2 linked regions of the Formosa agariphila KMM 3901 genome follow. The protein of the gene in region 2 binds, or shares a complex with, the protein of the main gene of each other region. Links are inferred from orthologs where the notes say so. Each region holds a gene or a part of one and is shown on either strand. Other genes may lie near its edges.

The links. Proteins that work in one complex are often made in the same cells at the same time.
Region 1: the proteins of pheS (region 2) and pheT are in contact, whole or in part, in a crystal structure (PDB 6P24), measured with the Escherichia coli proteins. The link is inferred for Formosa agariphila KMM 3901 from one-to-one orthologs.

Annotation. Positions count from the first base shown.
Region 1 is NZ_HG315671.1:1,338,789-1,343,348, forward strand. Bases 1,509-4,560 are described here. They hold pheT (phenylalanine--tRNA ligase subunit beta), read right to left. Parts: upstream 4,222-4,560; coding sequence 1,795-4,221; downstream 1,509-1,794. Other genes in these bases: BN863_RS05655 (S46 family peptidase), read left to right, coding at 1,509-1,611; BN863_RS05665 (peroxiredoxin family protein), read left to right, coding at 4,343-4,560. Outside these bases: more of BN863_RS05655, read left to right, coding at 1-1,508.
Region 2 is NZ_HG315671.1:4,000,746-4,006,713, forward strand. Bases 1-2,950 are described here. They hold pheS (phenylalanine--tRNA ligase subunit alpha), read right to left. Parts: upstream 2,011-2,950; coding sequence 991-2,010; downstream 1-990. Other genes in these bases: BN863_RS16855 (NAD(P)H-dependent glycerol-3-phosphate dehydrogenase), read left to right, coding at 1-578; BN863_RS16860 (hypothetical protein), read right to left, coding at 591-986; BN863_RS16870 (hypothetical protein), read right to left, coding at 2,048-2,404; BN863_RS16875 (CvpA family protein), read left to right, coding at 2,533-2,950. Outside these bases: more of BN863_RS16875, read left to right, coding at 2,951-3,057; BN863_RS16880 (PepSY domain-containing protein), read right to left, coding at 3,054-5,258; BN863_RS16885 (DUF2271 domain-containing protein), read right to left, coding at 5,273-5,767; BN863_RS16890 (ankyrin repeat domain-containing protein), read right to left, coding at 5,773-5,968.

The DNA.
Region 1 (4,560 bases), 2.7 Mb from region 2 along the record:
AATGAGTATTATTACTTTGTTTACGAAGACTATAACGATGTTCGACTTGTAGGAACACCTCCAGAAAGTGTAGGTAAATTTGGTGGAGATACAGACAATTGGGAATGGCCAAGACATACTGGTGATTTTTCATTATTTAGAGTGTATGCTAACGATAATGGAGAGCCTGCAGAGTATTCTAAAACAAATGTGCCTTTAAAAGCTAAATACCACTTACCTGTAAATATAAACGGTGTTAAAGAAAACGACTTTGCCATGATTCTTGGTTATCCAGGTCGAACAAACCGTTGGATGCCTGCATCTGGTGTAGAACAAAACGTAAAGTATGCATATCCTGCATGGGTAGAAAGCTCTAAATTGGGTATGGATGTGTTTAAAAAATATATGGACCAAAGTGAAGAGGTAAATTTAATGTATGCCTCTAAATACGCTGGTGTTGCCAATTATTGGAAAAACCGTCAAGGTATGATTGATGCTTTAACGGCTCATAAAACTGTAGAAACAAAACGTAAAACAGAGAAGAAATTTGATAAATGGGCTAATAAGAAGAAAAATAAATCTAAGTACGGAGATGTTATAGAAAACATTAATACGTATTACGATTTAACAAATAAAAAAGCAAAGCAAGGAAATTATTTGGTTGGGCTACTGCGTACGAGTAAATTTGCGGCTTTACCATATAGTTTAGGGAAGAACTTAGAGTATTATGCTTCTCAAAATGAAGCTAAGCGTCAAGAGTTATTGCCTAAACTTCAAGCTTCAATCGATAATTCTTATAAGGATTTCTATTTGCCGTTAGAAAAAGAAGTCTTTGCTAAACAATTAGGGTTGTATGCTACAAAATCAAATTATCCACTTCCTAAAACGGTTTCAGCAGTAGGAGCTAAGACTAATAATGATTTTACAGCTTATATTAATTCTAGTTTCGATGAGAGTATGTTTTCTTCAAAAGAAAAAGTAGAAGCATTCTTAAAACAACCAGATGAAGCGCAGTTAAAGAATGATCCACTTTATATTTTATCTGGTGAATTATTAAGTAAATACAGAGAGCAGCCAGAAAATTTAGTACAGCCAGAAAATGATTTTGAAGCATCTTTTAGATTATTAGTAGAAGGTTTACGTGAATCTGGTTTAAGCGAAATACAATATCCAGATGCAAACTCTACGTTACGTTTGTCTTACGTAAAGGTGAGAGCTTTACCTGCAGATCCAAGAAACGATGCTAATGAAAATAATTATACTACGTTTAAAGGTATGATTAATAAATATAAACCAAACGACCCTGAATTCGATTTAGACCAAAGTATGCTTGATAGTTACGAAAAGAAAGATTTTGGACGTTATGCTAACGAATACGGACAGCTTCCTGTAAACTTTTTAACTGATAACGATATCACTGGAGGAAATTCAGGTTCGCCAGTAGTTAATGGAAATGGTGAATTAATTGGTTTAGCGTTCGATGGAAATATTGAAGCTATGGCAGGTGATGTTATATTCGATTCAGATTTACAACGCACCATAAATGTTGACATTAGATATGTGTTATGGTTAATTGATAAATACTCTAATGCAAAACATATTGTAGATGAGTTAACTATTATCAATAAATAGAAGACTCATTTCAGGTCGCTAAAAAGGAAATTGATTTGATTCCTTTTATTTACAATAAAACTATTTTAAATCTCAGACTATATTTTAGTCTGAGATTTTTTTTTGCTCATGGTGATTTATGTGAAGTAAATTAAGAGCATAAAAAAGCCTGCAATTGCAGGCTTTTTTATGAATATTTAGAGTTTATCTTAACTCAGCACCTAATTTGTTTTCGAAACTAGATTGTAGTTTAGACATGATCTTATCGATTTGTTTATCGGTAAGAGTCTTTTGTTCGTCTTGTAAAATAAAGCTCACTGCGTAGCTCTTTTTGCCGTTAGGTAAGTTTTTACCTTGGTATACATCAAACAAGTTTACCTCTTTTAAAAGTTGCTTTTCCGTTTGTTTTGCAATCGTATAAATCTCTTCAAAAGTTACTTGATCGTCTAGAAGTAAAGCAAAATCACGACGTACTTCTGGGTGCTTAGCAATCTCGGAGTATTTCGTTTTATTGTGTTTTACTAAATCAATAATAGCATCCCAATTAAAATCGGCGAATAAAACTTCTTGAGAGATATCAAAATGTTTTAAAATACTAGATTTAACTAAACCAAACTCCACTAATTTTGTTTTACCCAGACCTAATTGTAAGCCTTCAGCAAAAATATCATTAGAAATAGGAGATGTTCTATATCTGGTTAAACCTAAACGTTCTAAAACGGTGTTGATGATACCTTTCATAAAGAAGAAATCTCCTTTTTGAGGCGCTGAATTCCAGGTTTCAGAAGATTTATTTCCTGTTACAAACAATGATAAATGTTTATATTCTTCACGGTTTTCGCTATACTGGTGATATGTTTTTCCAAATTCAAAGAATTTTAAATTCGGACGTCTTCTGTTTATGTTATGAGATACAGCTTCTAGACCTGAAAACAATAACGACTGTCTTAATGCAGATAAATCGTTACTTAAAGGGTTTAACATGCTTATGTTATGCTCAGCTTTTAACTGCTCGCTCAAGTTAACATAATCTGGCGATGTTAAAGAGTTGGCCATGATCTCGTAAAAACCTTGTGCAGCCAATTGGTTTCCTATGGTGTTCTGAACTTTATGATCTTCAAAACGAGACGAATTAGAAATAGATGCATTTAATTTTTCAGTCGTTTTTACATTGTTGTAACCGTAAACACGTAATATTTCTTCAATAACATCAGCTTCACGTTGTACGTCATTTCTGTAAGCCGGAATAGTAAGTCCTAAGCCAGTTTCTGTAACATTGTTAATCTTGATATCTAAAGACATTAAAATGCGTTTAATAACATCTTTAGGGATTTCTTCACCAATAAGACGTTTTGCATTGTCAAAACTTAAACGAACTTGGAAATCTTCTATTTTATTGCTGTATGAATCTTCAATATCACTTGAAATTTCACCACCTGCAACTTCAATTATAAGTAATGCTGCACGTTTTAAAGCGTACTCGCATAAATTAGGGTCTATTCCTCTCTCAAATCTAAAAGAAGCATCTGTATTTAAACCATAACGTTTAGCGGTTTTTCTAACACTAACCGGATTAAAGTAAGCACTTTCTAAGAAAATATTAGTAGTGTTTTCTGTAACTCCAGATTGCTCGCCACCAAAAACTCCAGCAATGCACATTGGTTTTTCGGCGTCACAAATCATTAAATCATCTTCGTGTAGGGTACGCTCTATACCGTCTAAAGTAGTAAATTTCGTTCCAGCTTCAACCGTTTTTACAATCACTTTCTGACCAGAAATTTTATTAAAATCGAAAGCGTGAAGCGGTTGTCCTAAATCGTGAAGCACATAGTTTGTAGCATCTACAACATTATTTTTAGGCGTTAAACCAATCGCTTTAAGTCGGTTTTTTAACCATTCTGGAGATTCTTCAACTTTAATTCCAGAAATACTAACGCCACAGTAACGTGGCGCTAATTCTTTATTTTGTACATCGACATCTACACGAAATGTTCTGTTATTCACATGAAACGCGCTAACAGAAGGTGTAATAAGCTCGGCGTGAATTTCTTTTTGTAACAAACCGGCTCTTAAATCACGTGCTGTACCATAATGACTCATGGCATCGGCACGGTTTGGTGTTAATCCAATTTCGAAAACCAAATCATTTTCAACATCAAATATATCTGCTACAGCTGTTCCTACTTTTAAATCGGCATCTAAAACCATAATACCATCATGAGACTTCCCAAGACCAAGTTCATCTTCGGCGCAAATCATTCCAAAACTTTCTTCGCCTCTAATTTTACCTTTTTTAATGGTCCAAGCTTCACCGGTTTCAGTATATAAAGTCGTGCCAATAGTAGCAACAGGAACTTTTTGTCCAGCATCTACATTTGGTGCACCACATACAATTTGTACAGGAGCTTCTGCGCCAATATTTACGGTTGTAATTTTTAATCTATCAGCATTCGGGTGCTGTATGCAAGTTAATACTTCACCTACAACAATGCCTTCTAGGCCTCCTTTTACAGATTGAAACGAGTCTATGCCTTCAACCTCTAGGCCAAGGTCGGTTAAAAGTTCTCCGGTTTGCTCTGCAGACCAGTCAGTTTTAATAAATTGTTTTAACCAATTGTATGAAATCTTCATGTAAAGCGTGTTTTCTTAAAAGCGCAAAGATAGTAATACTTCAACGTCTATAAAATTGTAAAATGTTTTTTTATTGTAAGGAATTTGATGTTTCTTCGAATACTAATTAAAACTATATTCTATGCGTTATTTTTTATTGCTAAGTGTTGCAATATGTCTATTTAATTGTAAACAACCTGAATCTGAAAAACTTGAAGAAGGCATGTGGAGGGCGACAATTGAAGCTCAAGATTCTGAGGTTTTACCTTTTAATTTTGAGGTGGTTAACGATAGTACGCTTACCGTGTTTAATGCCGAAGAAGAAATTAAAGTAGACGAGATTTCTTTTAAAAACGATAG
Region 2 (5,968 bases):
ATGCCGAAGAGGTTGCTTTAGAACGTTTATCGTACTTAACCATTTCTTGTGCCGACTCTAAAAAGGCGAAAGCCATTGCTAAAAACTTCTCTAGTAATTATATAAAGACTAAAATTAGCGACGATGTTATTGGAACCGAATACGCCGTAATGCTAAAAAATATCTATGCCATTGCTGCTGGTATTGCGCATGGATTAGGATATGGAGACAACTTTCAAAGTGTACTTATGAGTAATGCGATTCGTGAAATGAAACGCTTTATTAAGAAAATGCATAAAATGAAACGTAACATTAATAACTCGGCATATTTAGGCGATTTATTGGTTACAGGATACTCTACATTTTCTAGAAATAGAATGTTCGGGAATATGATTGGAAAAGGCTATACCGTAAAATCTGCACAAATGGAAATGAGTATGGTTGCCGAAGGGTATTATGCCACTAAAAGCGCACAATTACTTAACGACAAAAACGACAGAAAGACAAAGTTGCCTATAATTAATGCGGTTTACGAAATTTTATACGAAGGAAAAGATCCTAAAAAGACCTTCGAGAAACTGACCGAGAAACTAGATTAATAAGTGTATTTTTTATTTCACTAGAACCCCTTGAACGCCCATAGTTGGAATAGGCTGATAAGCCTTCTCGTTAATCGTATTAGATTTAAAAACGAAAGACTTATCAAACATTTTGTTATCTTCGAAAAAAGAGACTTCAAACGTATTGACTAACGCCAATACTTCGTCTTGAAGATACTCTATTTTAGCAAAGCTTTTAGCAGGAAGCTTTTCCAACTTATGGCGCATAACAGCCGTTTTCTTATCTTTAGACAAACCTTTAGAGACGATTAAAACCATCTCTAAATCAATGTCTTTATCATTTATAATATATGCATTCCATTCGTCTACATTCAGGTCTTTATTAAACACCTTTACAGCAGCGACATAAACACCTTCAACCTTTGGAATTTCAATATCTTTTTTCATACAATTAAATTGTAGACTTAAATTGTTCTAAGAAACGCACATCATTTTCACTTAACAAACGAATGTCGTTTATTTGGTGTAATAACATCGCTATTCTATCGATTCCTACTCCAAAAGCGAATCCAGAATAAACTTTAGAATCTATTTTACAGTTTTCTAAAACATTAGGATCAACCATACCACAACCACCAATTTCTAACCAACCAGTACCTTTAGTTATACGGTAATCAGACTCTGTTTCTAAGCCCCAATACACATCTATTTCTGCGCTTGGTTCTGTAAATGGGAAGTAAGACGGACGTAAACGAATTTTAGATTTACCGAACATTTCTGTTGTGAAATATTGAAGCGTTTGCTTTAAATCTGCGAAGCTTACATCTTTATCTATATATAATCCTTCTACCTGGTGAAAGAAACAGTGAGAACGTGCCGAAATGGCTTCATTTCTATACACACGACCTGGAGAAATTGTACGAATTGGAGGCGCATTATTTTCCATATAACGCACTTGCACAGAACTTGTATGTGTTCTTAATAATACATCGGGATCAGTTTGAATAAAAAACGTATCCTGCATGTCTCTTGCGGGGTGATATTCCGGTAAGTTTAAAGCCGTAAAATTATGCCAATCGTCTTCAATTTCTGGACCTTCACTAACGTTAAATCCTATGGTTGAAAAAATATCAATTATTTGATTCTTTACAATTGAAATCGGATGACGCGCACCAATAGAAATCGGTTCTCCCGGACGAGACAAATCGCCGTAAATTCCTTTCGCTTCCTCATCCCCTTCCAACTCTGCTTTCAACGCATCTACACGCTCTTGTGCTGTGTTTTTAAGCTGATTAATAGCTTGACCAAATTCTTTCTTTTGGTCGTTAGCTACGTTTTTAAATTCAGCAAAATAATCGTTTAACAATCCTTTTTTACCTAAGTATTTAATACGAAATGTTTCCACTTCCTCTTTAGATTGTGCTTTAAACGCTTCTGCTTCAGCAATAAGTTCTTTTATTTTATCAATCATGATATTCCTTCAAAAATGAGTGCAAATTTAATAATTCTTACTGTATATATTCGGTTTCAACGAAATAGTTTACAATAGCTTCTTTCATTAAAATACTTTGTTCACCGGCTTTTAAAGTTGGCAACTGTTCTTTTATGGTATAATGTGGCCAACCGTCGTCGTCTACAAAATCAAATTCATAGTAACCATAGGGCACCAATAATTTACAAATGGCAATGTGCATTAAATCTAATTTCTGATCTTTTTTAAATGTGCGATCAAACTGCCCTAATTCCTGTAAGCCAATTAAATAAATAATGGCATCTAGGTCTAAAGTATCGCCATCTGCAAATTGGTTAGATAATTTAGTTACGACATCATTCCATCGTGTTTTTAATTCTTCGTCTCTAGACATATAGTTTTCTATTACGCTTAAGTGGCGTGCTGCAAAGTTAAAAAATAGCCTTTCATTTCTCGTAAACATCTTATAAAATATGACAAATTCATTTTAAATATTATATTTGACAAAACAACCTATTCATTATGACTTTATTAGATATTATTCTCGCTGTAATTCTTTTATTCGGATTAATTCGAGGATTCATGAACGGCCTTTTTGTGGAAATTGCTTCTCTTCTAGCACTAATTATTGGAGTTTTTGGCGCTATTCACTTTAGTAGTTTTACCGCTTCACTTTTTGAAGATAAAGTAGATTGGGATGAAAATTACGTTAGTATTGTTGCCTTTGCCGTAACTTTTGTGGTTATTGTTTTAGCTATTGGTTTAGCAGGCAAAGCACTTACTAAACTTGCAGATTTTGCCTTTTTAGGTATTGTAAATAAAATTTTAGGCGGTGTTTTTGGAATGCTTAAAATAGGATTAATGGCAAGTGTTGCTTTAAATATTTTTGTAACACTAAACGACACGGTTCCTTTTGTAGATAAAAAAGATTTAGATAAATCTATTTTATACAAACCTGTAATCGCTATTTCGACTAAATTATATCCTGCAATTAAGGAAAAAGTAGACACCAAAAAGAAAGATATTATTACTAAAAAACTAGGTTAATAACAGTCTAATTTAAGCTGACCTCTATTTTTATATACACTTAGCGGCTCTTCTAAATAGCGTTTACAAATGGCTTCTAAAACAACTAGAACGTCTTTTTGCATGGCTATAGACCCACAAATTAGAATTACACCTTTTTGTTTTAAAACTTGTGCCACTTGTTCTGCATCGCGTTCTAAAAGGTGTTGCACATAAACTTTCTTACCCGCTTGTTGCGAGTATCCAATTTCTAGTTTCTGAAGTCGTTTTAACTTTAAACCTTCCTCAATAATAGGTTTATAAATTTCGAAAGAAGATTCTTGTCTTCCGCCCCAATACAATTGCACATTTTGGCCTGAAGTATTGTTATTAATCATCCCTAAAAACGGCGCTATTCCTGTACCATTAGCAATCATTAATACATGTTTTGTATGTTTAGACAAGCGAAATTCTTTGTTTTTTACCAAGCGTGCTTTTATAACATCATTAGTATTTAAATCATTTAAATAATTAGAACACAACCCTAATTCTTGACGTTTTACACTTAAAAACACGGTATCGTTTACCTTCCCGACAGAATATAAGCGTTCTACACTATTTGGTTCTGGCTGAATGGCTAATAAATCGCCCGATTTAAATCGCGTTAATCCTAGTTTAGATTTTAGTGCAATGGTAAAAGTATCGTCTGGATTCTGATTTGCAATAGTTTTATGACTTACGGTAAAACTGCGTTTCCGTTTTTTATTTTCTAATAAACTTTCTCCTTCTAGTTTAATCTGCAACCCTACTTTTTTCGACCATAAATTAATCCATTGTGTGTAGGCTTCGAAAGATTTATTATGAATGGTGAAGGGCTTTAAAAGTTGAACCGCATTAATATCTGTTTGTAATAACGTATCGACATCGAAAGCATACTTACAGAAGTCTGGATACGCTAAAGAGCCAAATCCAACGACTGAAAAACTATAGGCATGATCCGATTGAATGGATTTAAATTTAGCTTCAAACTTATTCGCATTTTCTGGTGCTTCTCCTTGTCCATACGTCGCTGTAATTACAACTAAATGTTCGCAGGATTTATACGTTGAAAACGCATTCAATTCAGCAATAAAACTAGACTCGCCTAACTTTAATAATTGCTTGTGCAACATGTTCGCATAGTGCACTGTGCTCCCATTTTCCGACCCAATTAAAATGACGAATTTCGCAGCATCTTTTTTAAATTTATTTTTGAGTTTAGCCTTACGACGTTTTAAAGTCATTACAAATCCGGAATACACAAAAAACAAAATATTAAGACAAGCAATAGCTAAAACTAAGGCCCAAAGTATACTGCCCTGACCTGTATGTAAATTGACACTTAATCGAGATGCAATAGCGATAAACGGATACTTAGATTCGCTTAGAATATCGCCAGTATATTGATTGACCAACACCTCTCGATTTTGTAATTGAAGCGTGTAATAATCTTCTACATCTTCAGAAAACGGAAATTCTATACTTCGGACTTCAGATAACTTGGTGTCACTAAAAATAGATTGATCTTTTAACGCGCGTTTTGGAGTTTCAGAAATTTCATCATAATTAACGTTGTGCGTAAGGTTTTCTTTTGGCAATAAATCGAAACGATATAAAGACAAATACACACCAGTAAGCGTAAGTATAATAATAGGAATTAGAGACAAACGACCTAAGACAACATGATAATATTGCGCAAAATTTTCGTTTACAATTTTGCTAAAAAAGCGTTTAAAACTGCGCTGTCTTTTAACGATTAAAACCGTTCCAGAAACAGCGATTAAGAAAAGTAAAAACGACGTAATTCCTATAAAAATACGTCCTGTAGTTTTTAAGAATAACGATCTATGAAAGTTTGTTGTCCATTGAAATAATGGCGATTTTTCGATAATATCGCCAATTTTTTCACCTGTACGAGGATCGATATAGAATGTTTCTGCATCTCCGTCTTCAGTAATTACCGATGTTGAAACAAAATCATTTGCATCGACATCGACGTTTAAAATTTCAATATAATTTGCCTTTAAATTTTGAATCGTTTCTGCAAGCGATACTTCATTAAAATCGTCGACACGGTAAGGTTGCACCTGATTAGAAATAGGTTCGAATGCTAAAATAATACCCGTTAACGAGGCTAATATTATAAAAACAAACGAAGATACAGCCAGCGCAAGGTGGCTATATCTCCATATTGAAATTGTCATGCTTTAATTATTTTTTAGTTAGGAATCATACGTATGTAACGTATAAAGCCTGTGCCTTCAACTTTACTTTTTACACTTGCAGATGTTAATTCAAACTCAACATCTTGTTTGTAATATTCTTGATCTTCTACAGCAGATTCAAAACGGATACTATAACCTGAATCGATTTTAGAATCTTCTATTTCAATGACATTAATACTACGTTGTCCGCCTGCTACAGTAGCTCCTGTGATGGCATCAATATTATTACGTTTTTTTCCGTAGAAGTCAAACCAAGAAGTTAGATCGTTGTACCACTCATCATCATCACCTTGCATATACAAGGTTTTTTCGTATTCGCCTTTAGGATCAATTAACGAGATGGCAACGTAAGCTCCTTCTCCCGTATAATTAGTCATTTGCAACATACATTTATATTTAGTTGAAGCTGCAACTGGTTTGAATGAATAAAAACTAAACATAACAAATGCCAATGCACAAATAGTTTTTAGTATTGAAAATTTAGACATGGTAATTATTTTAAAAAGTTAATGTTTACGTTGTTTGCCTTTAAAAGCTCATTTTCACTCGCTAAATCGAAAGCCGTTTCTTCAAAATCGGTTTTTATACTTTTATCTGCACCGTTATCAATTAAATACTTTAAAACAACATCGTCTTTAGAAGACATTGCCGATTTTAGTAACGGTGAAATTCCTTCAGCATTAACCGCA